4 regions of the Rhodococcus sp. ACT016 genome follow, and region 3 is predicted to be linked to each of the others. Evidence: riboswitches for the same ligand, from Rfam matches in the RefSeq annotation. Region 3 holds a riboswitch; each other region holds the start of a gene.
What was found. Region 3 has a riboswitch for cobalamin ahead of ACQ5DX_RS15335 (ABC transporter substrate-binding protein). Riboswitches for the same ligand answer to the same signal wherever they lie in the genome.

Region 1 (7,180 bases), 2.9 Mb from region 3:
GGGGAACCGTGCAAGAGGGTTGAGTTCAGATGAGCAATGCGGACCGATCGACGAATGGTCCGTGGCAGCGGCCATTTTGCGATCGAGATCGCCGACTCGACGTCGCGGCGGCGCGGCGGCGCGGCCGATTCGTGAGGCTCGTCGGACCTGCGTCTTTCGATTCGGAGTGACCTTTCCGCTCATCGGGAAGCGATGAGGGTGAGTCGCGTCTCACCTCCTAATGTGCTTCCGGTCACTGTTGGACATGCGACTGGAATGTAGGTAGGGAAATGTCAGTCTCCGTCTCTCAGGGCGACGCAGCTCCGGTTCGGGGCGCCGGTGATTCCGGCGGTTCGACCGGGTACTGGATCCGGGTCCTGTTGATCCTCGTTCTGCTCACCGAGCAGGCGGCACTGGCGTTCGCTCTCTTCACCCCGGCTTTGCCGAAGATCGCCGCGAAGTACGAGACGACGCAGGTCGTCTGGGTCATGACGGCCCTCGTGCTCGCCGCCGCGATCGCATCGCCGATCCTCGGCAAGCTGGCCGACGTCTACGGTAAGAAGCGGATCCTGGTGATCACCGCGGCCATCGCGAGCCTGGGTGCGCTCATCTCCGCGGTCGCGCCGACGTTCCCGATCCTGCTGGTGGGCCGGTTCCTGTCGGGTGTCGGCTTCGCCTTCACCGCGCTCGGGTACTCGCTGATCCGGGACATCTTCCCGGCGCGCCTGCAGCCGATGTCGATTTCCATCGCGAACACGGGCGTCGGTGTGGTCACCGTGCTGGCGCCGCTGATCTCGGGATACATGCTCGACCACACGGGCGTCTCGTCGGTGTTCTGGTTCTCCTTCGCGCTGTGCGCAGTGGGTGGCCTGCTCACTCAGTTCTTCGTTCCCGAGACACCGGTTCGTGCAAAGGTTTCCGTCGACTGGCTGGGCGCCTTCCTGCTCACCGTCGCGCTGTTCACGGTGATGCTCGCACTGTCGCTCGGCGCCGGCTGGGGCTGGTTGAGCGGCAAGACCGTCGGCACGCTGGCCGTCACCGTGATCTTCGCGGTCGCGTGGGTCGTGTGGGAGCGCCGCTGCCCCGAACCGCTGATCAGCATCGATGTGCTGGCCAGCCGCAAGGTCGGTATCACGCTGCTCGCCGGCGGTATCGCCTACGGCGCAACGACGCTCACCGCAACGCTGATCCCGATGCTGCTGCAGACGCCCAAGGAGGCCGCCGAATACGGCTTCGGTCTGTCGGTGACCGACATGGCGCTGTGGATGCTGCCCGGCGGCATGCTGATCGTTCTGGGTGGCGTGTTCGTCGGCGCCACGTCGAAGCGAATCGGCTTCCGTCAGCACCTGATCGGTGGCTCCGTCCTGATCGCCGCGGGCGCCGCGATTCTGGCGACGACTCCCGACCAGGCATGGCAGGTCATCTTCGCGTACGGCCTGATCGGCTTCGGCTCGATGATCTATGCCGCCATCCCGAACCTGGTCATGATGGCGCTGCCCGAGGATCAGCGCGCGATCGGCGCCAACTTCACTGGACTGTCGCAGTCGATGTTCGGCGGCATGCTGTCCTCGGTGGGCTTCGCGCTGCTGGCGCAGCACGTTCTCGCGGTCGGCCCGGCCGGCCCGGTCTACTCCTCGGACGGATTCTTCGTCGCCTTCATGGTGGCCGCCGGCGCCGCTCTGCTCGGCGCGATCCTGGCCTTCGGCATCACCGTCGGACGCCGCCGCGAGGGCTAGTCACACAATCACATTCGACGCCTCGGGCCTGCACCGTGATCACGGTGCAGGCCCGAGGCGTCGAGGACCGATCGGCAACGATCCGCAGTTGCTCCCTACTCCGGACCGTGGTCGTGGGCGTGGTCGTCCTCCAAGCCACGTTGGTGCACATGGGGATGCGTGTGCGTGTGTCCGTCATGGGTGTGCTCATGTTCGTGCTCGGTGTGTTCGTGCACGTGGTCGGTATGCCCGTGCGTATGAGTGACGCCGCCGTGACTGTGTTCGTGGGTGTGTCGTTCGGGGTGCGCGTGTGGTGTGCCCGTCATGACAGGTCCTACTCGTCGGCTTACATGCGGAAGCGGAACACGATAACGGTAGCCGCCGCCGCACCGGGATCCTGCCGAATCGGCCGACTCGTTTGACGATCCCATCGCAACAGCGTTGCCGCGATCGCATTCATGGGACGAGGATCCACCCGGCAATCTCGACATTCGTCGACGGGGTGACCTCTGCACCCGCCCGCGAAAGAGGTGTTTGACCTGTGCGTTTGCTGTCTCGTATCGTTGCGCGAGCGGTGATCCGTGGAATCCGGTGAAAGTCCGGAACGGTCGCGCCACTGTGAGCATTCTCTGTGAGTGTGAGTCAGGGCTCGGACGCCGCTGCTTTCCGTCGGTCGAGGGGCGCGCAATCCCCTCCTGGGTAAGGAGTGCTCGTGGCTACGTGGACGGTCGTCGGTGTCGGATTCGCCGGGCGCGCGCCAGGGTTGCTCGGTGACCGTGCGATCGCACCGGGTGCCCAGAAGTCGGTCGTGGCGGCATGAGCGCGGTCACTCGGCTCACCCTGATCACACACGCGTTCACGGATGCCATGCAGGCCGCCCGATTCCCGACCGACGAACCTCTCAACCTGCTCGGGTCGAGGGCCGTCGCGAAGGTCGACGGACTGCCCGGCATCGAACCGAGTTGCGTCTACCAGGCGCCGGAGGCACGAACCGTGCAGACTGCCCGTGCGCTGGGGCTGACCGGCGTCACCGAGCCCGCGCTGCGCGACCTGGACTGCGGCGCCTGGGCCGGCCAAGCGATGGACGCGGTCGCCCCCGACCAACTCATGGCGTGGCTGACCGACCCCGGCGAACGCTCGCACGGCGGCGAGGCGGTCACCGATCTCGTCGACCGTGTCGGCACGTGGATGGCTGCCCTACGCGGCCGCGGCGAGCGAATCGCCGCCGTCACCCACCCCGCTGTCGTGCGCGCAGTCGTGTTGTGCACATTGAACGCTCCTGCCGAAGCGTTCTGGCGCATCGACATTCCTCCGTTGACGGCCACCACCGTGCATCACCGCGCCCCGGGTTGGACACTGCGCACCACTGCACACAGCCTCATCGCCTGAGGGTCCATCTCGTCGTGCACGGGTCACGTGTGGCGGGTGCCGTCGACCTACCCGCCACACGTGGTGGGGGCTTCCTGTCAGGCAGACAGACCTGCAACCGAGCCCGCAACTTGTGCAACCGAGCCGCCGAATGCGACCACGCCTGCGAGCATGGTGCCGACGCCGGAGAGCAGGTTGCCGAAATCGCCCATTGCGGTGAAGACGGCGACGATCTGATCGAATTCCATGTGGTGTCCTTCGTTTCGAGTGCCACTGGTGCTGTACGAGCCGTCGGCGATACATCCACTTCGCGTTCGCCAGACTGCACCATAGAAGGGGTGGGACCGGCACCTCTCAGCATTCAAACGTGAGGTTCGCCACATCGCGGCGGGGCGGGTGCCGATCGAGCTGTCCGTGGCCATTCGCGGTCCAAAAGCCTTGTGGCATCAAAACTCCACTGACGGCTTCGCATATCGGTGACTAGCGTCGCAGAATCTCTATTAGACTGGCGGGCGCAGTTGGTTCGCCGGCTCGACCATTTGGAGCCCCGAAGGTCGTCGGTCGGCGTCGAAGTGCCGCGAGGCACGAAGAGGGAACCCGGTGAAAGTCCGGGACTGTCCCGCAGCGGTTAGCAGGAACGACCGTCGTCACCAGCGCTGGGCCAGAACCAGTTCGAGCCCGGAAGCGACGGCCAGTAGGTTCCACGTCGGACGACGTGGGCGCTTGCGAGTCCGAAGACCTGCCCACTGTGCCGGATGCGCCGCATCCGGCGGTGTGCCGCCTCGAGGATTGGGTGTGCGTACCCTCGTGGCATCACGATGCGCGGTCAGCGCGCGATTCAGGGGCTTCGGGGGTGGGCGCAGCCGTGGGCGGCCTCTCGGATCGATCGGAAAGACCCACGAATCACCATGAGTACCAATCACATGCGCACTCCCGACGCCGGCGCCCGGGTGAACACCGCGTCCCTCGCCGAACTGGACCCCGAGGTCGCTACCGCGATGGCGGGTGAGTTGTCGCGTCAGCGTGACACCCTGGAGATGATCGCGTCGGAGAACTTCGTTCCCCGCGCGGTGCTCGAGGCCCAGGGCAGCGTGCTGACCAACAAGTACGCCGAGGGTTACCCGGGTCGCCGCTACTACGGCGGCTGCGAGTACGTCGACGTGGTCGAGGATCTGGCCCGTAACCGCGCGAAGGAGGTCTTCGGCGCCGAGTTCGCGAACGTGCAGCCGCACGCGGGTGCGCAGGCCAACGCCGCGGTGCTGATGGCGCTGATGAACCCGGGCGAGAAGCTGATGGGCATGGACCTCGCCCACGGCGGGCACCTCACGCACGGGATGAAGCTGAACTTCTCGGGCAAGCTGTACGAGGTCGCCTCGTACGGTGTCCGGGAGGACACCCATGTGGTCGACATGGACCAGGTGCGTGAGACCGCGCTGCGGGAGCGCCCGCAGGTGCTGATCGCCGGCTGGTCGGCGTACCCGCGTCACCTCGATTTCGCGGCGTTCCGGTCGATCGCCGACGAGATCGGCGCGAAGTTGTGGGTCGACATGGCGCACTTCGCCGGTCTGGTGGCCGCGGGTCTGCACCCGTCGCCGGTGCCGCACGCGGACGTTGTCTCCACCACGGTCCACAAGACGCTCGGTGGCCCGCGTTCGGGCATGATCCTGGCGAAGCAGGAGTGGGCGAAGAAGCTGAACTCGTCGGTGTTCCCGGGCCAGCAGGGTGGGCCGCTGATGCACGCGATCGCCGCGAAGGCCGTGGCGATGAAGATCGCCGGTACCGCGGAGTTCAAGGCCCGTCAGGAACGCACGCTCGCCGGGGCGCGGATCCTGGCCGAGCGGCTCGGCGGCGCGGACGTCGCCGGCAACGGCATCTCCGTGCTCACCGGTGGCACGGACGTGCATCTGGTGTTGGTGGATCTGCGGCATTCGCAGCTCGACGGTCAGCAGGGTGAGGATCTGCTGCACGAGATCGGGATCACGGTCAACCGCAATGCGGTGCCGTTCGATCCGCGTCCGCCGATGAACCCGTCGGGTCTGCGGATCGGTACGCCGGCGCTGGCCACGCGTGGTTTCGGGGACGCGGAGTTCACCGAGGTCGCGGACATCATCGCGACCGCCCTCGCCCAGGGTGCCGGCGCGGACGTGCCGGCGTTGCGTGCGCGGGTGTCGAAGCTGGCGCAGGACTTCCCGCTGTACGACGGGCTGGAGAACTGGGGCCTGCTGCCCAAGGCCTGACCCTGGCCCGGCCCCACACGACGGCCCGCACCCCTCGGGGTGCTGGCCGTCGGCCGGGGCCCGGCCCCGAATCACTCACCAAGGGAACTGAATTGATCAGAGAGAAGACGACTCCCGATGCCGTTCGGGGACGCAGTAGCGCGGGTTGGGTGACCCGGACCCCTTCGATCGTGGACCGTATCCGTTCGTCCGGCAGTGGTCGGATTCCGTTCTCGGTCGAGTTCTCGCCGCCCCGCGACGAGGCCGCCGAGGCGCGGCTGTGGCGCGCCGTCCGAGCGTTCGAGCGGCTGGATCCGGCGTTCGTGTCGATGACGTACGGCGCGGGCGGGTCGACGCGGGATCGGACGGTTCGGGTGACCGGTCAGATTGCGGAGGAGACCACGCTGCTGCCGGTCGCGCATCTCACGGCCGTCGGCCACAGCATCGACGAACTCCGTGCGATGTGCGGTGCCTACGCGGACCGCGGGATCTCCAACGTCCTGGTGTTGCGTGGAGATCCGCCCGGGGACCCGTTGGGGGAGTGGGTCAAGCATCCCGACGGCGTCGAATACGCGGAAGAGCTCGTGCGGCTCGTGCGCGATATGGGCGACTTCCACGTCGGTGTCGCGTCATTCCCGGAGGGGCACTACCGGGCGCCGGATCTCGAGCACGACACCAAGTACCTGGTGCAGAAGCTGCGTGCGGGCGCCGAGTACTCCATCACCCAGATGTTCTTCGATGTCGAGGACTATCTGCGGTTGCGGGATCGGGTGGTGGCGTACGACTCGGAGCAGGGTGCGAAGCCGATCATTCCGGAGGTCATGCCGATCACGTCGTTGCGGTCGGCGCGGCGCAGTCTCGAGTTGTCGGGTTCGCGTCTGCCGGTCGAGCTCGAGGAGCGGTTGCGTCGTGCCGCGGGTGACGGTCCGGAGGAGGATCGGGCGGCGGTGCGCGAGATCGGGATCGAGGTCGCGACGGAGATGGCGGAGCGGCTGATTGCCGAGGGTGCGCCGTGCCTGCATTTCATCACCCTGAACTTCGCGCGCGCGACCAGTGAGGTCCTCACCAACCTGGGCTACGTCACCCGAGCGGCGTAGCCGCACCGTCCCGGGAAGGATTTCGCATGACCCGCATCGGAGTGATCAGCCACTGCGCCGGACCGCGCAGCTCGCGCGAGGAACTGCGTGACACCATCGAACTGGCCTGCCGCGCCGAAGAACTGGGGTTCGACTCGTTCTGGATCGCCCAGCATCATTTCGGAGTGCAACGGGGGCACTCGCCGTCCCCTCTCGTGCTGCTCGCTGCGGTCGCCGAGCGGACCGAGCGCATCCGACTGGGCACTGCCGTCGTGGTGGCCTCGCTCGAGGATCCGATCCGGCTGGCCGAGGACGCGACGACGGTGGACGCGCTCAGCGGCGGACGGCTCGAACTGGGGCTCGGCGCCGGCGCCGACCCGGCGACCGCCCGCCGCTTCGGCAGGGACCACGACACGCGCCGCGACGATCTGCGGCGGACGGTCGAGACCCTGATCGAACTGTTCGAGGGTGGGCGGATCGTGCCCGACGGGTGTGGACTTCGCGACCGGATCTGGCTCGGGACCGCGTCGAGATCCGGGATGGAGCTGGCCGCCGAACTGGGGGCGGGGGTGCTCTCCGGCCGCAGTTCGTCGCCCCAGGGTCCCGACGACGCGGTCTCGGCGCGAATGCTGGCCGAATACACGCGGCGTGCCACGAATCCGCGGGTCGGGCTGTCCCGCCCGGTGGTCTGCACCGACGACACCGCATCTGCGCGGGTGCTGCTCGAGGGGGGAGTGACCGACTGGGTGGACAGGGGTGTCCGGACCGGACGCTTCCCCGAAGGGTTCAGTGCCACCGACTATCTGGACCGCGGTCACGTCTATCA
Region 2 (7,180 bases), 2.9 Mb from region 3:
CGCCCTCCAGCGCAATCTCGAGCGGTGGATCCGGATCCGGCTCGGGACGCCGACCGCCCGGGTGTCCCACCTGCGCAAGCCGTCCGAGTCCGGGATGTCGAGCATCTCGGTGCTCTTCGCCGTCGACTGGGACGAGGACGGAGTGCCGCAGCGGGCCGACCTGGTCGCCCGGCTCGTCCCCGAGGCCACTGCCCTCCCCGTCTTCCCGGGATACGACCTCGAACGTCAGGCCGCGGTAATGCGTACGGTCGCGGCTCACAGCACGGTGCCGGTCCCCCGTGTCCGGTGGATCGAATCTTCTCCCGAGGTCCTCGGTCGACCGTTCGTCGTCATGGACCGCGTCGACGGCCTCGTTCCGCCCGACAACCCCCCGTATGTCTTCGGCGGCTGGCTGCTGGACGCGACCAATGCACAGCGAAATCTACTGCAGCGCAAATCTGTCGAGGCCCTGGCTGAGATCCACTCGGTCCCCGTTCCCGCCGTGCTGCTTCCCGAGCCTGCACCGGGATCGGCGAACGATTCACTGCGGCGGCATGTCGAATCCGAGCGCGCGTACTACGAGTGGACGCGCAACGAGGGCGGCCTCCGGATCCCGCTGCTCGATCGAGGCTTCGAGTGGCTCGCGGACAACTGGCCGAAGTCCCCCTCCACACCCGTGCTGTGCTGGGGCGACTCGCGAATCGGAAACATCATCTACCGCGACTACGAGCCGGCGGCCGTACTCGACTGGGAGATGGCGACGTTCGCGCCGCGGGAACTGGATGTCGCGTGGTTCGTCTTCTTCCACCGCATGTTCCAGGACATGGCAGAGCAGTTCGATCGTCCCGGCTTACCCGGCTTCGCACGCCGGTCGGACGTCGTCGATCTGTACGAAGCGGCCTCCGGCGTCGATCTGCGGGACCTCGACTTCTACCTCGTCTACGCCGCCCTCCGGAACGGGATCATCTTCGCCCGCATCAAGCAGCGATCCGTCCACTTCGGAGACACCCCTGCACCACAGAACCCCGACGAGTACGTACTGCACCACCGGATGCTCAGCCGTCTGCTCGACGGCAACTACGACTGGGAGGCCAAGTGAACCCCGATCCGCTCGACGAATACCCGATTCATCAGTCTCCCCTGTCGATGGCACGGGTCGATACCAGCGACCGAAACTTCTACGACCGCTACTACTTCAACGGCCACGACCGCACCGGCGACATCTTCGTCGTCAGCGGCTTCGGCGTGTACCCGAACCTCGGTGTCCGCGACGCATTCGTCAGTGTCCGTCGTGGCGACACGCAGCGCTCGGTCCGATTCTCCGACGCGATCGACGCCCGGTCGATCGAGCCGCAGGTCGGCGGGTACCGCATCGAGGTGATCAAACCGCTGCAGACGATCCGGGTGATCTGCGACCACCCCGACCTGTCGGCAGACCTGGTGTGGGAAGGCTCGTTCCCGGCCGTGCTCGAGGAACATCACGTGCTCATGGCCGGCCCGCGCCCCTCACTCGACGCCACTCGGTTCGCCCAGGTCGGCAGCTGGTCCGGCACCCTGTCCGTGGACGGCACGGATGTCGTCGTGGACCCCGCCGTCTGGACGGGCAGCCGCGACCGGTCGTGGGGCATCCGGCCCGTCGGTGAGCGCGAACCCCTCGGCCGGATGGCCGACGAACCCGTCGGCGGATTCTGGTGGGCGTACGTGCCGCTGCGCTTCGACGACTACGCCCTGATGATCATCGCGCAGGAGGGCCCGGACGGGCATCGCACCCTCAACCACGCCACACGAACCTTCGCCGACGGCCGCGTCGAACAGCTCGGCTGGCCGCGATTCGAGATCGCCTACCGCAGCGGAACCCGCACCCCGGAGTCGGTGCGAATCCACCTCACGACGCCGGCAGGCGAGCCGCTGGTGGTCGACATCGAGCCACGCGGCTTCGTCGTACTGCAGATCGGATCCGGCTACGGCAGCGACCCGGAATGGAACCACGGGCAGTGGCGAGGCCGAGGCTGGAGCGCGTCGAGCCTCTACGACCTCACCGATCCCGCTCTCGCCCCGAGGATTCCGCACGGGACCGTCGAACACATCGCCCGCGCGACGTGTGGCGGCGACGAGGGTTGGGGAATGTTCGAGCACGGCGTCGCCGGCCGCCACGATCCGTCGGGATTCCGCGACGGGCGGGCGATGGCGCCCTAGTTCTCACTCCGGATTCGACTGTCTCTGAACGGAAGAAGGTTCGAATGAAGCGATCGTCCCTGGTGCGGGCCGGCACCGTGTTGACCGCGCTGGCCACCGTCACGACGCTCCTGGCCGCGTGTGCGGAAAGCTCGGGTTCGGCGACCGACGCCTCCGAGGTCACGACGGGTCTGGTCGGTGACCAGTCCGATGGGGGCGAGCCGACCTCGGGCGGCACGCTGTCCTATGCGACGTACAACGGTGTGAGCAGCCTCGATCCGGCGGATCGGCAGGACGGCGGTGCGACCGGTGGCAGCGAGATGGCGGCAATCTACGACCTGCTGATGCGCTACGACACGGCCTCGAAGGCGTACCAACCGCAACTGGCCCAGTCACTGACCCCGAACGCGGACAACACCGTCTGGACGCTGAAACTGCGGGACGGGGCGAAGTTCAGCGACGGCACGCCGGTGGACGCCGCGGCGGTGCAGTGGAGCATCAACCACTACCTCGAGAAGAAGGGCACCCACACCCAGGTGTGGACGGTGTCGGTTGCCGACGTCGCCTCGCCGGATCCGTCGACGGTCGTGTTCACGCTGAAGCAGCCGTGGAACGAGTTCCCGATCCTGTTCACCACCGGCCCGGGCATGATCGTGGCCCCGTCGTCGACGGCGTCGGGCACCTTCACCCCGATCGGTGCGGGCCCGTTCACCGTCGAGAAGTTCGCGTCGCAGGACGAACTCGTCCTCGCAGCCAACCCCGGCTACTGGAACGGCAAGCCGCACCTCGACAAGCTCCGGTTCCCGGCCATCGTGGGCGAGCAGGCCAAGCTCGACGCCCTGCACACCGGCGGCATCCAGGCCGCTTACCTGCGTGCCGCCGACATCGTCCACAACGCACTGGAAGCCGGCGACGTCGGCTACGTCTACACGGTCAGCATGGGCAGCGTGCAGGCCCTGAACCAGCGTGAGGGCCGGGCGGCGTCCGATCCCCGGGTCCGCGACGCCATCGTCGCGGCACTGAACCCGGAGACGTTCGACGAGCGCGGTGAGGGCGGATTCGGCATGCCCGGCACCGACATGTTCCAGTCGTGGTCGCAGTGGCACGGCGACGTGGCGGGACAGACGTTCGATCCAGCGAAGGCCGAGAAGTTGGTCGCCGAGGCGAAGGCCGACGGCTACGACGGCAAGCTCACCTACGCCGGTCTCAACGAACCCGGCGCACAGCGTCGGGCGCTGGCGATCCAGTCGATGCTGCAGGCGGTCGGCTTCACCGTCGACATCGTCTACAACACCGGCATCAACGATCTGGTCAAGATGATGTACGTCAAGCACGATTTCGATCTGGGCGAGTCCGGATTCAACGTCCTCGACGAGTCCCCGTTCATGCGCATGTACGGCAACCTCGCCAGCACGTCGACGTCCAACGTCCTCGGGTACCAGAACCCGGAGATGGATGCCCTGCTCGGCAAGCTGCAGACCGCGTCGAGCGACGACGACCGCAGCAAGGTTCTCGAGGAGATCCAGACCCTCGTGAACGCGACCAACCCGATGATGGTGATGGGCGCGGGCAAGTACTTCATCCCGTGGAGCAAGACCGCACACGGCATCACGCCGAGCGCGGACGGCATCATGCTGTTCGGAAATGCTTGGCTCACTTCGGATTCGAATCCGTAAGATCCAGCATTCGAACCAACCGCTCCGTCTTCGATCGGGCGGGCCCGGTCGGGCCCGCCCGATTGTGCTTTCCCGAGGGCTTATGCTGGACGGTGCAGCTGGTTCGCCTGGCGCGGTCGTGAGGAGCCCCGAAGACCGCCGCCCGGCGTCGAAGCACCCGTGGTCGTGAGGCCGCCGGGTGTGAGAGGGAACCCGGTGGAAATCCGGGACTGTCCCGCAGCGGTGAGTGGGAACGACCACCGTCACACGCACTGGACCGACAGGTCTGGGAAGCGACGGCCAGTAGGTTCCGGCGGGTGCGAGCCCGCCCGAGCGCCCACGAGTCCGAAGACCTGCCGACTGTGTCGGGCACGCCGTGTCCGACGGTCCACCGCCTCGTGGAAAAGGCGAGATGGGCGATGCTCGGTATTTCGTGCTGCCCGCTGGCGGGCGCACACCAGGGGCTCGTTCTGTTCTCGTCTGCCGGCGGTGACCATCCACGCTGTGAGCAACTGGAGAACACCGTGACATCCGCTTTCACCGCAACCGTGTTGGGCTCCCCGCGCATCGGGCCCCGTCGCGAACTGAAGAAGGCCGTCGAGTCCTATTGGGCCGGGAACGTCGACGCCGCCGCACTCGAGTCGGTCGGGAAGGATCTGCGTCGGCAGACGTGGACCGAACTGGTCGACGCCGGTATCGACTCGGTCCCGGTCAACACCTTCTCGTACTACGACCAGATGCTCGACACCGCCGTCATGCTCGGCGCGCTGCCCGAGCGGGTCGCCGGAATCGAGAACGACCTGGATCGGTACTTCGCGGCGGCCCGCGGCACCGCCCAGGTGACACCGCTCGAGATGACGAAGTGGTTCGACACCAACTACCACTACCTGGTCCCCGAGATCACCTCGGCGACCGCGTTCACGCTGCACCCGGCGAAGGTGCTCGGCGAGATCGACGAGGCACGCGCGCTCGACGTCCCGGCGCGCCCGGTCGTCATCGGACCCGTGACCTTCCTGCTGCTGTCGAAGTTCGAGAACGGATCCCCGCTGGATCGACTCGACGAGCTGGTTCCGCTGTACGCGGACCTGCTGGGTCGTCTGGCCGACAAGGGCGTCGACTGGGTCCAGATCGACGAACCGGCGCTGGTCGCCGACCGCACCTCCACCGAACTGGCCGCCGCCCGCTCGGTGTACGACCGACTCGCCGCTCTGACGCATCGCCCCGCGATCCTCGTCGCGTCGTACTTCGGTGATCTCGGCCCGGCACTGCCGATGCTCGTGGAGACCGGGGTCGAGGGCATCGCCGTCGACCTGGTCGCGGGCTCGCTCGATTCGGTCGTCGCGACACCGGGAATCGAGCGCAAGCACATCGTCGCGGGTGTCGTCGACGGCCGGAACATCTGGCGCAACGACCTCGACGGGTCCTTGGATGATCTCGAAACCCTCAGGGAACGAACGGGATCGGTGGCCGTGTCCACGTCGTGCTCGTTGCTGCACGTTCCCTACACGCTCGAGGGCGAGGACGGACTCGACCGCGCGCTGGGCTCGTGGCTGGCGTTCGGTTCCGAGAAGATCCGCGAGGTCGCCACACTCGCCACGGCGCTGCGAGCGGGGCGCGACGCGATCGCCGACGAACTCACCGAGGCCGGTGCCGCGGCGGCAACCCGCGCCGCCGACCCGCGCCTGCACGACGACGCCATCCGGGGCCGCCTCGCGGCCCTCACTGCGACCGACCGCGAGCGCATCCCGGCGGCGGACCGTCGCGTCGTACAGGCGGCCGAACTGTCCCTGCCGCAGTTGCCGACCACGACGATCGGTTCGTACCCGCAGACCACGGCCATCCGCGTGGCACGCGCCGCCCTGCGCAAGGGCGAGATCGATCAGGCCGAGTACGAGCGACGCATGCGTGGCGAGATCGCCGACGTCGTTGCACTGCAGGAGAAGTTGGGCCTGGACGTGCTGGTACACGGCGAGCCGGAACGCAACGACATGGTCCAGTACTTCGCGGAGCAGCTCGACGGGTTCTTCGCGACCGCGAACGGCTGGGTGCAGTCGTACGGCAGCCGCTGCGTCCGCCCGCCGATCCTCTTCGGCGATGTGCGCCGCCGCACGCCGATGACGGTCGATTGGATCTCGTACGCACAGTCTCTGACCGACAAGCCGGTCAAGGGCATGCTCACCGGGCCCGTCACGATCCTGGCATGGTCGTTCGTGCGCGACGACCAGCCACTCGCGGAATCCGCCGACCAGGTCGCCCTCGCGATTCGTGACGAGACCCTCGACCTGGAAGCGGCCGGCACCAAGGTGATCCAGGTGGACGAGCCTGCGTTGCGCGAGTTGCTGCCGCTCCGCAAGGCCGACCAGGCCGCCTACCTGGACTGGGCGGTGGGCGCCTTCCGGCTGGCGACGGCGGGCATCGCGGACACGACGTCGATCCACACCCACCTGTGCTACTCGGAGTTCGGCGAGGTCATCGGAGCCATCGCCGGACTGGACGCGGACGTGACCTCCATCGAGGCTGCGCGCTCGCACATGGAGGTGCTCGACGACCTCAATGCCGTCGGCTTCGACCTCGGTGTCGGCCCCGGCGTCTACGACATCCACTCGCCCCGGGTGCCGTCGGTCGACGAGATCGCCGCGTCGCTGCGGGCAGCACTGAAGGCCGTCCCCTCCGAGCGCCTGTGGGTCAATCCCGACTGCGGTCTCAAGACCCGTGGCCCGGTCGAGGTCGAGGCGTCGCTGCGCAACCTCGTCGAGGCCGCGCAGGTGGTGCGCGCCGAGATCTAGGAGTCGGATCTTCCGAAATCGCGTGCCAGCCGGACCAACTCGTCCGCGGCAGGATGCAGCGGACCCTGGGCGCTCCACACGGCGCGCAGGGTCCGTTCCAGTTCGAGCCCGGCCACTTCGACCACGACGAGGGCACCGGAGGCGACGCTGTCCGCAACGGCGAGCGTGCTCAGCACGGCCGGTCCCACCCCCGCCAGGACGCTGGTCCGGATCGCACCGGAACTGCCGAGTTCCAGGAGCGGGGCGGAACGCGGATAGGGTTCGAGCGCGAGATCAAGCGTCGTCCGCGTGCCCGAACCCGGCTCGCGCACGACCAACGGTGTCATGGCCAGCTCGGACGCGGTGACCGGTCGGGCGCGCGTCACCCACGGATGGCCGGGATGGACGACGACCACCAGACGATCCCGTGCCACGGGAACGCTCTCGAGCTGCTTCGGAATCGTCGGCGACTCGACGAACCCCAGCTCGCACGAGCCGTCGGCGATCTGCTCGAACACGCGCAGCGAGTTCTGCACCTCCAGGTGGATCGTCAATCCCGGGTGCGACTGACGAAAACGCCCCAACCACAAAGGCATCAGATGCTCC
Region 3 (7,180 bases):
CGAGGTACATCTCACGCAGGCGGTCCCAAAGCGCCAGTTGCGAGAAGTCGAGCTCGTCGCGGATCTGCTGCGTCTTCGTCAGGAACGGGTTCGGCAGCATGGCGGTCATCATCTGCTCGTCGCGGCCGTTGAACATCCGGACGCCCCACGAGTGCGGGGTCCCGTCGGCGCCGAGGCTGCGGTACAGCTCGGCGCGCGAACACCGCCGGATCCGGCCGAGTTCGGGTCCGCTGTCCTTGTGTTCACCGATGCACAGATGGAAGTGCCAGCGGCCGAAGTCGATCGTGGCGTAGCCGTCGTACGTCGAGATCCGCTTCGGCGCGTTCGGCGCCGCGACTTCCCACGCCGCGCCCTCCATGAGGATGCCGAACCAGATGTCGTCCCAGTACTCGTCGAACAGCAGGTGGATCAGTTGCAGCAGTGAATCCTCGTCGGCCGGAATCGGCCAGCGCTGCTCGCGCCCGCCGCTTTCGGTGACGACGACAGGCGGTTGGACGGATTCGGGTCGAGCGGTCGTCATGTCGCTCCTCCTCGCGAGTCGATCTCGGCACTCCTGACGGTCAATCTGCTGTTTCAGCCGTGACGGAACCCCTTTCCGGCGCGGTCCTGCTCGTCCGGGCCCAGGCCCAGGAACTGCTCCCGGAGCCGGTCCCACAGCTCGAGCCGGGACCAGTCCGGTTCGTCGCGAGCCTTCTGCCGGTTGGTGAGGAACGGGTTGGGGAGCATCGCGGTCATCATCTGGTCGTCGCGGCCGTTGAACAGCCGCAGACCCCACGAGGTCGGCGTGCCGTCCTTGCCGAGCATGCGGTACATCTCGGCACGTGAGCACCGGCGGATCCGGCCCAGCTCCGGACCGCTCGCGGTGTGCTCGCCGATGCACAGGTGGAAGTGCCAGCGGCCGAAGTCGACCGTGACGTACCCGTCGAGCATCGAGATGCGTTCGGGCGCGTTGGGGGCGGCCACCTCCCACGCGGCGCCCTCGGCGAAGTTGCCGAACCAGATGTCGTCCCAGTGCTCCTCGAAGAGGATGTGGACGAGCTTCAGCAGCGATTCCTCGTCCGTCGGGAACGGCCAACGCTGCTCGCGGCGTCCGCTCTCGGTGGTCACTTCGACGGGTTCGGTGGTGGTCATGCGGTTTCCTCTTCGTTTTCGGTCGGGCGGGTGAGCGCGCAGTCACCACAGAAGCCCGACCTGGGTGTGCGATAGAACAGACAGCAGCTGCGCCGGCGGTAGCCGTCGCCCTCCGGGACGACGGTGTCCACGAGACGCGGATCGCGCAGGATCGCGTCGGCGAAATTTTGTGCGCGCAGCGCAGTCTCGGGGTCGGAGCCGTTGCCGATCACCCGCGCCGCGCCCAGGAGGGCCGCTGCGACGTTGCCCCATAGGAGTCGGGCCGACATCGGCTCGGCGTCGCGGATGGCGCCGATCATCGGCTCGAGGTGACGGTCCATCACCATGACCCGGGCCAGGTCGACCAGCTCCGCGTGGTCGGCGCAGGACCAGCCGCGGGGATCTCGGAGGTTGAGGCTGATCGTCCCCTCATCGCACATCCACTCGAGGTCGTGGGGATCGAGATCGGGGAGCCGCTCGGTCAGCACCACACCGCCCAGCGCCGACTTCCACAGCCGCGCGGCGTAGCCGAAGAACAGCGTCGAGGCGGCCACCCGCCACTCGGTGGGGCCGATCCGCCGACGGACGGCGTCGACGGTCTCCGCGAGGACGCCCGGGTTCTCGTACAGGTCGCGGGCACGGCGCCATCGGCCTGCCGTGGGGGCGCCCGACGTGGTCGCGAGATGCGGACTGACGGTCGCGATCTCGGACAGCGTCGCGGCGATCTCGGCGGGCGTCGCAACTCGCAGCGTCGAATCGGGCAGCGCGCGAAGCGCATCGGGGAGTGCATCGACACTCGGCAGGCGCATCGTGTGTCCGGCATGCCGCAGTGCCACGGTGCCGCTGCCGACCCCGACGTCCACCGACAGCTCCGCGTCGGTGCCGTCGTCGTCGGCGGTCGCGATGCCGAAGCCCTCTCGGCCGAGCAACCGGCACGCCGCGGACACCGCAGGCTCGGATCCGAAGACTCGCACCTGTCGTTTGTCGCCGACCGTCGCGTCCAGCACGAACACGCCGGACGCGGGATCGAATCGCAATGCCTGCGAATCGAACACCGACCCGATGCGGCCGTCGAGCGCGAGCTGCTCGGGGGTGCCGGTGTCGAGGCGGCCGGTGCGATCGAGCAACCACACGTGGTCGGCGACGCGCAGCGCCAATTCGAGGTCATGCGTCGACATCACGACGGCCAGGTCGTGCTCGCGGGCCGCACGCCGCATCAACTCGACCAGCGCGACCCGCGACGGTACGTCGAGGAACGCCGTCGGCTCGTCGAGAACCAGCAGTGTGGGTTCCTGCGCGAGAGCGCGTGCGGTGAGGACGCGCTGGCGTTCGCCGTCGGACATCTCGGACGCCGGTCGGTCCGCGAGGTGGGTGGCGCCGACCGCGTCGAGCGCCCACGCGACGACGGCGTGATCGCGCGGACTCATGCGGCCACCGAGGCCCAGGTGCGGAGTGCGCCCGAGCCCGGCGAGTTCGCGCCCGGAGAGCATCCCCGGATCGACGCGTTCGGTGAGTACCACCGCGATCGCGCGGGCCACCTCGTCGGCCGCCATGTCGCGAATGTCCCTGCCGTCCAGCATGGTCGTACCGTCGAGCGCGGGCTGCAGACCGCAGATGGTCCGCAGCAGCGTCGACTTCCCGCTGCCGTTGGGTCCGAGGAGGACGGTCAGCTCGCCGCGTCGGGCGGTCGCCGACAATCGGGTGGCCACGGACCGGGTGACGGCCGGGCGCAGCGCGCGTCGCACCGAGTATCCGGTCGTGACGCCGTCGAGGCGGAGCGCGACGGCCGACCCGTCCGGGCTCACTGCATCGGTACTCACAGGGCGGCTCCATCGATTCCACGGCGGGCCCGGATCAGCACGGTGATCACGATCGGCGCGCCGATCATGGCGGTCACCGCGTTGAGGGGCAGGACACGGTCGCTGTTCGGTACCTGACTCACGATGCCGCATGCGAGGGCCACAGCGGAACCCATCAGCATCACCGTCGGCATGAGCGTGCGGTGATCCGATGTGCCGACGGCCAGCCGAGCCAGGTGTGGGACGGCCAGGCCGAGGAATCCGATCGGGCCGCAGAACGCGGTGGTCACCCCGGCGAGCAGTGACGCCGTGAGCAGGGTGATCAACCGTGCCCGGCGCACATCGATGCCCATCGTGCGGGCGTAGCCCTCGCCGAGGAGCAGGGCATTGAGCGGGCGCACGGTGGCCAGTGCGACCGCGACGGCGGCCAGCACGATCGGTGCCATGAGCGCCAGGTCGGACCAGGTCGTGGAGGCGAAGCTGCCGAGACCCCACAGCAGGAACAACTGGGCTCGAACGGGATCCGCGTACACGAGCAGCACGCTCACGATCGCGGTGGTCGCGGAACCGACCATGACGCCCACCAGCAGCAGCGTCACCGACGAGCGCACCCAGCGCGACAGCATCAGCACGAACAGCAACACGATCGCGGCACCGCCCGCGGCGGCCAGCACGACGCCGGCGCGTCCCATGCCGGCGAGTCCGGCGGTGAACGACGCGGAGCCCGCGGTCCCGGCCGTGATGACCACGAGCGCCACACCGAGACTCGCCCCGGAACTGGCACCGAGCACGTAGGGGTCGGCGAGCGCGTTGCGGAACAGGGTCTGCATCTGCAGGCCCGCAACGCCCAGGGCGGCACCCACCAACACCGCGGTCAGCGCCCGCGGCAGCCGTAGCTCGTGGACGACGACCTGCCAGCGGGGATCGGACGGCTGGGCGCCGAGAACGACGCGGACGGTGTCGGCGAGCGGGACGCGGACCGGACCGAGAGCCAGCGCGAGCAGGAACAGCACCACGATTGCGGCCGCCAGTCCGACCAGGACCAGTGCCGCCCGGCGCGAGAGGACCCGCGGGGTCGGGGCGGCGTCCCGCCCGCCCGCGGCCCCGGTGTCCGAGGCGGGCGGGCGGGTCAGGAGCGTCGTCATGCCTGCGGAACCGGCCGGTAGAACGCGAACTCGTGGTTCGGGGCCAGCTCCGGGTGCACGATCGCGACCAGGTCACCGAGGATCAGGTCCGGGCGCAGCACACCCAACTGGTAGAAGTTGTTGCCGCCGGTGGGGCCCATGTCCTTGGTGCCGGACCAGACCTGGCCGTCCTTGACGGCGGTCAGCTGTCCGTAGCGCTGGTCCTCGGCGACCGCGTCGCCGGTGGTGGGCCAGTTGCTCATCACGAGCCACAGCGGCGCGGTGCCGTTCTGTGCGTAGACGGTCTCGAAGTTCAGCTGGAGGCTGCCGGTCGCAGGGTCGCTCTCCCACGGATAGGTCGCGCCGGCGTCACGCAGCATCTGGCCCACGTAGCTACCGCCGGCGGGCATGTACCACGTGCCCTGGTACATGGTGCCGTTCAGGACCGGCTTCTTCTCGGCGGACGCGGCGGTGGCGGCAACCTTCTCGTAGTCGCTGCGGATCTGGTCGTACAGCGTGCCCGCCTGCGCCTCGGTGCCCGTCAGCGCCGCCATCATCTTGACCCACTCGGCGCGGCCGAGAGCGGTGTTCTCGAGGTACTCGGCGTTGGCGACCACCGGGATGCCGGCCGCGCGCAGCTTGACGTACGACGGGTCGTCGGTGCCCTGCGTCATCAGGACGTCGGGGTTCGCCGCGACGACCTTCTCGACGTTGACGGTCTTGCCCGACGCGTACTCGGCGATCTTGCCCTCCGCGATGCGGGCACGAATGTCTTCACCGTTCACGTTGGCCGCGTTCGCGACACCGGTGAGGACATCGAGCTGGCCGAGCTCGGTGATGAGCGGCAGGTGCGTCGTGGACGCCGAGTACAGGCTCTGGATCGGCGTCGTGATCTTCGGCGCCGCGGCCAGGTCGCCGGTCAGTTCCGGCTCCGGCGCACCGCACTTGACCAGCACGTACGACTCGGGCGAGGCGCCCGGGAACGGCTGGTTGACGGTCAGCACCTGGTAGCTGCCGTGGTAGTCGACGGTGAAGTTCTTCGCGTCGAGCAGGGTCGACTTGTCCGGGAAGTAGTCGGTGTTCGCGTCGAAGTCGGTGATGCACCCGCGCGCGTCGACGGCGGCGTCGGCGCTCGACGTGTCGGACGAGCACGCGGTGAGCGTGAGACCTGCCGCGGCGACGGCAGCCAGCAGGGCGGTCAGGGACCGTTGGGACATGGGTTCTCCACGGGTGAGCGGGACGGTTGGTCTTCGGCTCGACTCGCTCTCGGGTATGCCGACGACGAGCGGGGCAGCGCACCGGCGAACGAGATCAGCCTGACGAGGCGGCGCTGGTGCGCCGCGAAGCGATGGGGCGTCAGGCGCGGATGTGGAGAGAGTTGTCCCAGGTGAACTCGTCGAGGCGCGACGCGGAGAACCGTGGTGACGATGCAGCGAACAGCATGGTGGACTGGCCACCTCTCTCGGGGAAATCCGCCCCGAATAGGAGGTTGCGATGACGGGAGTCTCCTGGCTCTCGGATCGTCGCTTCCCCCCGGCCTTCCGGCGTGTGAGCCGTGGCTGGGTGGAGGGTCGCTCCCCGATTACAGTGGCGGGACCGCGCCGGTTTCGCACCGGCTTCCTCGTTCGTCATCACCTGACCGGGGCATTCTTGCATGCCGGTTTCGAACCGGAGAAATCGCCCGAAATGTCCGAGGCGCGAACCTAGTACGATTGCCGGTCGGTGTTGTCGGCGGTACGGAGGTCGGGGTGGCGAAGAAGCGGAGTCCGCGGTCGATCCCCGTCGTGGTGGTTGCCGGGTTCCTCGGTTCCGGGAAGACGACCCTGCTCAACTACCTGCTGCGCAACAACGGGGGCACCCGTATCGGTGTGATCGTCAACGACTTCGGTTCGGTGAACATCGACTCGATGATGGTCGCCGGCCAGGTCGACTCGATGATGGCGCTCAGCAACGGGTGCATGTGCTGCGCAGTCGACGTCAGCGACATGGACGACATGCTGAACCGGCTCGCGCACCGGACGTCGGAGATCGACGTCATCGTCGTCGAGGCGAGTGGGCTCGCGGAGCCGCGCAACATGATTCGGCTCGTCCTCGGCAGCGAGAACCAGTACATCACCTACGGCGGGCTGGTCATGCTGGTCGACGGCGCCGAGTACCAGGCCAGTCGGCAACGCCATCCCGAACTCGACCAGCACATCGCGATCGCGGACCTGGTGGTGCTGAACAAGACCGACCGCATCGGTGAGGACGACCACGACACCCTCCTGAGCGACGTCTGCCGGATCAATCCCCGAGCCGCGGTGGTCTCGACGGTGCAGGGGCGGGTCGATCCGGGGCTGCTGTTCGACCGGACGCCGCGGCGTGAAGCGCAGCCCGGTGAGCAGTTGACGTTCGACGAGCTGTTCGCGGTGGCCGACGACACGTGTACGGAGTGTGGCGGGGACCACGACGACCACTTCCACACGATGTACCAGAGCATGACGTTCACGTCGGAGCTGCCGATGCACCCGCGCCGGCTCGTCCGGTTCCTGGAGAAGCAGCCCGCCGGTATCTACCGGATCAAGGGGTACGTGTACTTCGGTGTCCGTGGGCACCAGCAGAAGTATCTGCTGCAGGTGGTGGGCGACCACATCGCGTTCCATCCGCAGAAGTGGAATCCGGGCGAGGGCCGTCGCACGGAACTCGTCGTCATCGGCACCGACCTGGACCCCGAGTCGATCGACGCGTTGCTCGAAGCGTGCGCCGAGCCCGAGGCGGAGGGCCTCGAGTCCGACACGATGATGGGCGTGCACCGCTACACCGTCGACGCCTGATCGGATCCCTGCAGGCCGCCGATCCCCGGCGGCTACCGTGGAGTGGTGACCGAATCTCTCGTTTCCGTGTACGAAGCCATCCGCCGACGCCGTGACGTCCGCGCCGAGTTCAGCGGCGAACTGATCCCGGACGGCACCCTGGAGCGTGTGCTCGGCGCGGCGCACGCGGCGCCGAGCGTCGGCAACACCCAGCCGTGGGACTTCATCGTCGTGCGCAACCCCGACACCCTCGACGCGTTCGCCCAGCACGTGGCCGGGCGCCGCAAGGCATTCGCCGACTCGCTACCCGAGGATCGCCGGAAGACGTTCGACCCCATCAAGATCGAGGGAATTC
Region 4 (7,180 bases), 3.0 Mb from region 3:
CAAAACCCTGCGGGCCGTGACGCCCACGATGGTGGCGCAGGGAAGTGGCCGGATCGTTGCGACTGCGTCGATGGGCGGCCGTATGGGCAACCCCAACCTTGCTCATTACGTCGCCGCGAAATGGGGTGTGATCGGATTGGTCAAAACGCTCGCGCTCGAGGTGGCGTCGTACGGAATCACCGTGAACGCAGTCTGCCCCGCGACAGTGGACACGCAGATGGTGCACAACGATTCGATGTACGAATTGTTCTGTCCCGGAATGGGTTCCCCGAGTCGTGGTGACGTCGAACCGATCTACGCCCAGTTGAGTCCGATGCGTGTTCCCTGGGTCGATCCCCAGGACGTCACGGACGCGGTTCTGTATCTGGTGTCGGAGCGGGCGCGCTACGTCACGGGATCGACCTTGGACGTCTGCACGGGTGCGACGGCAGGAATGCCCTGATGGCAATTCCGGCTGATGCTCAGCGAGCGGTCTACCGCGGATTCAACCCACCGCACCTCACCTTTCCGGGAATGTCGCAGGTCGTGCGATCGGGAGAACTCGTCGTGGTGTCCGGTCAAGTTGCACTCGGCGATGACGGTCACGTGGTCTCGGACGAACCACACGAGCAGGCCGAGCAGTGCTTCGCCAACCTCGAGGCGGCCCTGTGCCTCGCCGGCGCGACCGTGAGCGACGTCGTCAAACTGGTCTGCTATCTCACCGACGCCTCGCACTTCGGCGCCTACAGCTCCGCGCGGGCACGACGATTCGGTGACCTTGCACCCACGGGCACGACGGTCGTCGTGGCAGGCCTGCTGGACCCGGCGATGTTGATGGAAGTGGAGGCGTGGGCGGTGGTGCGGCCGTCCGAGCGATAGCAGACTACGGCTGTGATCGTGAACGGGCCGACGGTCAATGTGCGTGCAGACGCCGCGCCCCGGCCCACTCGACGACCGGCCGGCCCTCGACGAGGTGCTCGTCCACGAACCGCCCGACGCGGTCGGCGCGCAGTTCGGCGTACCAGGTGTTGTCCGGGTACACCGCGACGACCGGTGCCTGCGAGCACGGGAACATGCATCCGGTCTGGGTGACGAGGACGTCGTCGTCACCCAGTCCGCGCGCCTCGAGCGCGGCGTCCAGGGCCGCTGCGGTTTCCGGGCCGCCCCGGGCGGAGCAGCGCGGGCCCCGGCACACCAGCACGTGGCGGGCGAAGCCCGGCACCTCGTCCCAAGCGGGGGAGGTGAGCGGTGCAGTGGTGGTGCGGGCGGGCGCGGTCGGGCCCGTCAGCGCCGCGTCCAGCAGATCGGTGTAGGTCGCGGTGTCGGACAGCGGTGCCGCCAGCCGAACGTCCGGGGCGCCGGTTCCGTACTCGCGCAACCAGTGTCCGATCACACGGCGGAACCACGCGTCGATCTTGCGGTCGAGCACGGTCTGCGCGCTGACCACGACGACCTCGGTTGCGCCGGCGGCGGCCGCCTCGTCGAGGACGACCGCGATCGTCGGTCCGGATCCGCCGAGCACCGCGGTGCGGAAGACGGTGTCCGGGTGGCGCTTCCGCAGCGCGTCGAGTGCGCCGCCGAGTTGGTCGCGGGGGTCGTCACCGCGGTCGGTGGGCGCGGTGAGGATCACCCATCGACCAGATCGGATCGTGTTCATGACAAAGACCTTTCGGCGTCCTCGGCAGCGGCGCTGCACAGCACCACCATCGGACGCCCGGTTCGGGGATGTGGCTGCACGATCGCGTCGAGCCCGTAGACGTCGGCGAGCAGTTGCTCGGTGAGGACGGCCTCGGGTGCGCCCTCGGTGACGACGCGGCCGCGGTGAAGGACCACCAGGTGGTCGCAGTACATCGCCGCCAGGTTCAGGTCGTGCATCGCGGCCACGGTGGTGAGGCCGCGTCGGCGGATCAGGTCGAGGAGCTCGATCGACGCGGAGACGTCGAGGTGGTTGGTGGGCTCGTCGAGCAACAACACGCAGGGACGCTGCGCGAAGGCCCGTGCGAGTTGCGTCTTCTGCTTCTCGCCGCCGGACAGGCTCTGCCACAATCGGTGTCGTAGCTCGGTGATGCCCGCCATGGTGAGGCTCTCAGTGACCACGTCGGCGGTGCCGACGGCGGCCGGGCGGGCCCACCCGCCCCGGTGCGGGATCACCCCGAGTTCGACGATCTGCTCCACCGTCAGTTCCAGTTCGGTGGCCGAATGCTGTTCCACCAGTGCCACGGTCCGCGCGAACTCGCGCCGACGCATCTCCGCGGCGGGCTGGTCGTCGATCACCACGCGCCCACTGTCGGGGCGCGTGAGACGGGCGACCGCCGACAGCAGCGACGTCTTGCCGGAGCCGTTCGGGCCGATCAGCCCGGTGAACCGCCTCGACGGCGCACGGCAGGACACGGCGTCGAGGATCGTGGCGCCGCCCACCGACCAGGTGAGGTCCTCGACGCGGACCTCGGGGGAGTGGTGGCTCATCCGCGGGCTCCTCGGCGCCGGAGCAGCAGCACGAACACCGGCACCCCGACGACCGCGGTGACGATGCTGATCGGCAGCTCGCGACCCGGCATGATGGTGCGCGCCGCGATGTCGGCCCACACCAGCAACACGGCCCCCACGAGCGCGACAACCGGAAGTAGGCGAGCGTGCAACGGGCCGACGAGCATTCGCGCGGCGTGCGGCACCACGAGGCCGACGAATCCGATCACGCCGGCCTGCGCGACGAGGGCCGCGGTGCACAACGACGCCACTCCGTACAGCACCCAGCGGGATCGCTCGACGTGGGTGCCCAGGCTCGTGGCCGCACGCTCGCCGAACGCGAACGAGTCAAGTACCCGGCTGTGCGCGAGCATCACGGCGGTGGTCACCGCCACGACGGCGGCGATCATGACGAGACCGGACCACCGCACCCCCGCGACCGATCCGAGCGTCCACTGCAGGACGCGGTGTGCGGCGTCCCGGTCACCCAGCAGAACCAGCGCCGACGTCACGGCCGCCGCGAACTGGCCGACCGCGATCCCGGCGAGGACGAGACGTCCGGGCATGAGGGTTCCGGAACGGGACGTCGAGATGAGGAACACCAGCAGCAGGCTCGCCAGCGCGGCGAGGAACGCCGCCGCCGACACCGCACTCATGCCGAACAGACCGACCGTCCCGACCCCGGCGGTCAGCGCGAGGACCGCGCCGAGCGACGCGCCGCCCGACATGCCCAGCAGATACGGATCGGCGAGCGCATTGCCGGTCAGGGACTGCAGCACGGCACCGCACAGCGCCAGGCCGGCCCCGACGAGCGCCGCTGCGAGCACCCGCGGCATCCGCAGGTCGACCACGATGTGCGTGGTCAGCAGATCGGTGCCGGGGCCGATGCCGAGCCGTCCGGCGATCGATTCGACCACGGTGCCGATCGACAGGTCGGCCGCACCGATCGCGACGCCGGCCGCGCAGCTCACCACGAGCAGCGCGGCCAGCGCCACCGACCACCCGGTGGCGGTCGTCGCGGCCACCCGGGTGGGAACCCGGGTCGTCACGCTCATCCCCGGCCGCCGCCCAACTGATCATTGACCAGTGCCGCGCCCTCGATCAGGCGCGGGCCCGGGGTGCTCGCCGAGAACGGCACCACGACGAAGGCGTTGTCACGCACGGCCTTCAGATCCTTCAGCGCCGGATCGTTGCGGAGGTACTCCTTCTTGGCCTCGGCCGTGTCCCACGACGCGTCGGCCAGGACGATCACGTCCGGGTTCGCCTTCAGCACCGTCTCCCAGCTGCCGTCGGCCCACGCGCCGTCGAGCCCGGCGAAGACGTTGGTGCCGCCGACCGCGTCGATGATCAGCTGCGGGCCGCCGGCATTGCCTCCGACGTACGGGGTGTCGGTGTTGCTGTCGTACCAGAAGATGCTCTTGCCCTTCGCCAGCGCGGCCGACTCGATGCCGGCGAGCGTCTCGCGCATCTGCGAGACCACACCGTCGGCCTCGGATTCCCGGCCGAACAGGGTGCCGTAGTCGGTGATCTCCGTGGCGATCGAATCCCACGCGACCGGCGGACGCTTCGACTTGTCCTTGCAGCCGAAGGGCGAGACGTAGGTGGCGATGCCGAGTTCGTCGAACGACTCCTGCGAGCCGACGGCCTTCTCGTCGAACGCGCTCGAGTACGACGCGAACACCAGGTCCGGCTTGGTCTCGAGCAGTGCCTCGCGGCTGGGGTAGTCCTTCTCGTCCAGCGCCGGAACCTGCGCGTACGCCGCCTGCCACTGCGGGGCGACGGTGTCGTCGAGGTAGGCCGTACCGACCATCTGGCCCTGTGCACCGATCGACAGCGCCGACTCGGTGGCGCCCTGGTTGAGGGTGACGGCTCGCTCGGCCGGACCGTCGAGCGTGACGGTGCGGCCGCAGTTCTGCAGGGAGATCGACGCGGTGCCGTCCCCGGAATTCGACGACCCGCCACACGCGGTGAGGGTCAGTGCGGCAGCGACGGATAGCGCCGCGGAGGAGATGACTCGGCGAGAAACACGCGAACGAACTCGCGATGAAACAGGGGTGCGCAAAGCAACCCGCCTTCCATGACTCGTGGAAAACGTGCAGGTCTGCGTCACGGCCGGTCTCCTGGCTCGGCAGGGATAGCCGCCGACTACGCCTTCCCGGATGCGGATGCATCCAGTGGCTGGGGTCGAACCCCGAGTAGTCGACGTACCTGCCCACAGTGGCGAGTACCGCGCCGGTTTCCACCGGACTTCCCGTTCGCCGTGACGACAACGTGAGGATAGACGACGGACTACGCCGCGCTGTCCGCCTTGTCCGCTTCCCGGCCGCGCGGCATCAGGGCCGACGACACGGTCAGCAGCACCGCGACACCGACGATGCCGACGAAGACGAGGTGGATCGCCCCGGCGAGGTCGGTCGGATCGGGTTCGGCGGCGTCGCCGACGCGCGCGTTGACGAGCGCGCCGAACACGGCGACGCCGACGGCGCTGCCGATCGAGCGGGCGAACATGTTGGTCGATGTCACGACGCCGCGCTCGCTCCAATCGACACTGGACTGCGCCGCGATGAGCGTCGGGGTGGCGATCAGGCCCATGCCCGAGCCGATCACGAAGCACGTCGCGCCCACCTGCCACACCGGTGAGCTCTCCGCGAGCAGCAACAGCAGCGCCGACCCGGCCAGCACGAGCAGGCTGCCGAGCAGCGCGGTCGAGCGGAACCCGATCCGCAGATAAAGCCGACCCGCCTGCGACGCGGCGATGGGCCAGCCGATCGTGAGCACCGCGAGCGCGAAGCCCGCGACGAGGGCGCCGGTGCCGAGGACACCCTGGACGAACGTCGGGACGTACGACGTCAGGCCCATCAGGATCGCGCCGACCGACAGCGACGCGAGGCTGCTCGCGACGAGCACCCGGCGCGTCAACATGTGCAGCGGCAGGATCGGATCGGCGGCCCGCCGTTCGACGAGGAGGAACCCGAGCAGCAGCAGCGCGCCGACCACGAAGACACCGATTCCGGCGGGGGACGCCCAGGCCCACGCCTGCCCGCCCTCGAGCAGCCCGAGGATCATCAGTGCGGCGCCGCCGGTGAGCAGGACCGCGCCGGCGTAGTCGATCCGTTGCCGCCGGACGGTGGCCTGCTCCGCGAACTTGCGGTGCAGCATCCACGCGGCGAGCGCGCACAGGGGCAGGTTCACCAGGAAGATCCACCGCCACGACAGGTACTCGGAGAACAAGCCGCCGAGGGTCGGGCCCAGCACCGCCGAGACGCCCCACACGCTGGCGATGTAGCCCTGCACCTTGGCGCGCTCGGCGACGGTATAGATGTCGCCGGCGATCGTCAGGCTCATCGGCTGGACCGCGCCGGCGCCCAGGCCCTGGACCGCCCGGAACACGATCAGCGCCGGCATGCTCCACGCGATGCCGCACAGCAGCGATCCGACCGCGAACAGCGCGATGCCCAGCATCATGATCGGCTTGCGCCCGAACGTGTCGGCGAGCTTGCCGTAGATCGGCACCGAGACAGCCTGCGCCAGCAGGTAGATCGAGAACAGCCAGGGGAACTGGGTGAAACCGCCCAGGTCGCCGACGATCGTGAGCACCGCGGTCGCGATGATCGTGCTGTCGAGCGCGACCAGCGACGTGCTGAGCATCAGTGACAACAGGATCGGGCCGCGTTCGGACCGCAGTCCCACCGAATTCGTGACCGTGTCGGTCGTCATCCACCCTCCAGCCGATCGATCGTCGAGTCCGAAACAAAGCTAACGATCTTCGGTGGGGGCGTATTCCCGGCGATCGTGCACGTGCTGTGGGGTGCGCCGATTCGCCGGACCGATAGGGTAGCCACGTGCGTCCTTCACTCGACTCCTACACCCATCTGGCCGGCGGCAAGGTCCGCGATCTCTACACGATCGACGACGAGCACCTGCTGCTGGTCGCGAGTGACCGGATCTCGGCCTACGACCACGTGCTGTCCACCCCGATCCCGGACAAGGGTCGGGTGCTCACCGCGATGAGCGTGTTCTTCTTCGAGAAGCTCGGCGGTAACCACCACCTCGCCGGCGACCCGCTCGACGAGCGCATCCCCGAGGAGGTGCTCGGTCGCGCGCTGGTCGTCCGCAAGCTGAACATGGTGCCGGTCGAGTGCGTGGCCCGCGGCTACCTCACCGGATCCGGGCTGGCGGACTACCAGCGCACCGGCGCGGTGTGCGGCGTCGCGCTGCCGGAGGGGCTCGTCGAGGCCAGCCAGCTGCCCGATCCGATCTTCACCCCGGCCAGCAAGGCGGAGCTCGGCGACCACGACGAGAACATCGACTTCCAGGCCGTCGTCGACAAGGTCGGTCAGGACCTCGCAGTCAAGCTGCGGGACGACACCCTCGACATCTACTTCCGTGCCGCGAGCTTCGCCCGGGAACGCGGAATCATCCTCGCAGACACCAAGTTCGAGTTCGGGCTGGACTCCGAGAACAACCTGGTCCTCGCGGACGAGGTGCTGACGCCGGACTCGTCGCGGTACTGGCCGGCCGACGGCTACGAGCCCGGCAAGGTGCAGCCGAGCTTCGACAAGCAGTTCGTGCGCAACTGGCTCACCAGCCCGGCGTCCGGTTGGGACCGCGCGTCGGACACCCCGCCGCCGCCGCTGCCGCAGGACATCGTGGACGCGACCCGTGCCCGCTACATCGAGGCGTACGAGCGCATCTCGGGCCTGTCGTTCGAGGATTGGGTGGGCTGAGATGAAAG

Region 1: linked by a shared signal. The riboswitch ahead of glyA (serine hydroxymethyltransferase) and the one ahead of ACQ5DX_RS15335 (ABC transporter substrate-binding protein) in region 3 are both predicted to bind cobalamin.
Region 2: linked by a shared signal. The riboswitch ahead of metE (5-methyltetrahydropteroyltriglutamate--homocysteine S-methyltransferase) and the one ahead of ACQ5DX_RS15335 (ABC transporter substrate-binding protein) in region 3 are both predicted to bind cobalamin.
Region 4: linked by a shared signal. The riboswitch ahead of ACQ5DX_RS01640 (ABC transporter substrate-binding protein) and the one ahead of ACQ5DX_RS15335 (ABC transporter substrate-binding protein) in region 3 are both predicted to bind cobalamin.

The regions. Positions count from the first base shown of each region.
Region 1 is NZ_JBEAET010000001.1:450,303-457,482, forward strand. Features, by position in the region: gene ACQ5DX_RS02160 (MFS transporter) at 270-1,715, shown strand; gene ACQ5DX_RS02165 (histidine phosphatase family protein) at 2,511-3,083, shown strand; gene ACQ5DX_RS02170 (hypothetical protein) at 3,161-3,310, opposite strand; cobalamin riboswitch at 3,597-3,823, shown strand; gene glyA (serine hydroxymethyltransferase) at 3,971-5,299, shown strand; gene metF (methylenetetrahydrofolate reductase [NAD(P)H]) at 5,449-6,375, shown strand; gene ACQ5DX_RS02185 (LLM class flavin-dependent oxidoreductase) at 6,402-7,180, shown strand, end outside.
Region 2 is NZ_JBEAET010000001.1:474,964-482,143, reverse strand. Features, by position in the region: gene ACQ5DX_RS02275 (phosphotransferase family protein) at 1-1,078, shown strand, start outside; gene ACQ5DX_RS02270 (hypothetical protein) at 1,126-2,175, shown strand; gene ACQ5DX_RS02265 (ABC transporter substrate-binding protein) at 2,220-3,830, shown strand; cobalamin riboswitch at 4,016-4,164, shown strand; gene metE (5-methyltetrahydropteroyltriglutamate--homocysteine S-methyltransferase) at 4,334-6,595, shown strand; gene ACQ5DX_RS02255 (LysR family transcriptional regulator) at 6,592-7,180, opposite strand, start outside.
Region 3 is NZ_JBEAET010000001.1:3,336,930-3,344,109, reverse strand. Features, by position in the region: gene ACQ5DX_RS15355 (DUF7676 family protein) at 1-520, opposite strand, end outside; gene ACQ5DX_RS15350 (DUF7676 family protein) at 574-1,131, opposite strand; gene ACQ5DX_RS15345 (ATP-binding cassette domain-containing protein) at 1,128-2,930, opposite strand; gene ACQ5DX_RS15340 (FecCD family ABC transporter permease) at 2,927-4,054, opposite strand; gene ACQ5DX_RS15335 (ABC transporter substrate-binding protein) at 4,051-5,250, opposite strand; cobalamin riboswitch at 5,515-5,711, opposite strand; gene ACQ5DX_RS15330 (CobW family GTP-binding protein) at 5,782-6,846, shown strand; gene bluB (5,6-dimethylbenzimidazole synthase) at 6,892-7,180, shown strand, end outside.
Region 4 is NZ_JBEAET010000001.1:340,502-347,681, forward strand. Features, by position in the region: gene ACQ5DX_RS01615 (mycofactocin-coupled SDR family oxidoreductase) at 1-442, shown strand, start outside; gene ACQ5DX_RS01620 (RidA family protein) at 442-858, shown strand; gene ACQ5DX_RS01625 ((2Fe-2S) ferredoxin domain-containing protein) at 893-1,636, opposite strand; gene ACQ5DX_RS01630 (ABC transporter ATP-binding protein) at 1,633-2,445, opposite strand; gene ACQ5DX_RS01635 (FecCD family ABC transporter permease) at 2,442-3,500, opposite strand; gene ACQ5DX_RS01640 (ABC transporter substrate-binding protein) at 3,497-4,456, opposite strand; cobalamin riboswitch at 4,539-4,723, opposite strand; gene ACQ5DX_RS01645 (MDR family MFS transporter) at 4,735-6,162, opposite strand; gene ACQ5DX_RS01650 (phosphoribosylaminoimidazolesuccinocarboxamide synthase) at 6,288-7,172, shown strand; gene ACQ5DX_RS01655 (S9 family peptidase) at 7,174-7,180, shown strand, end outside.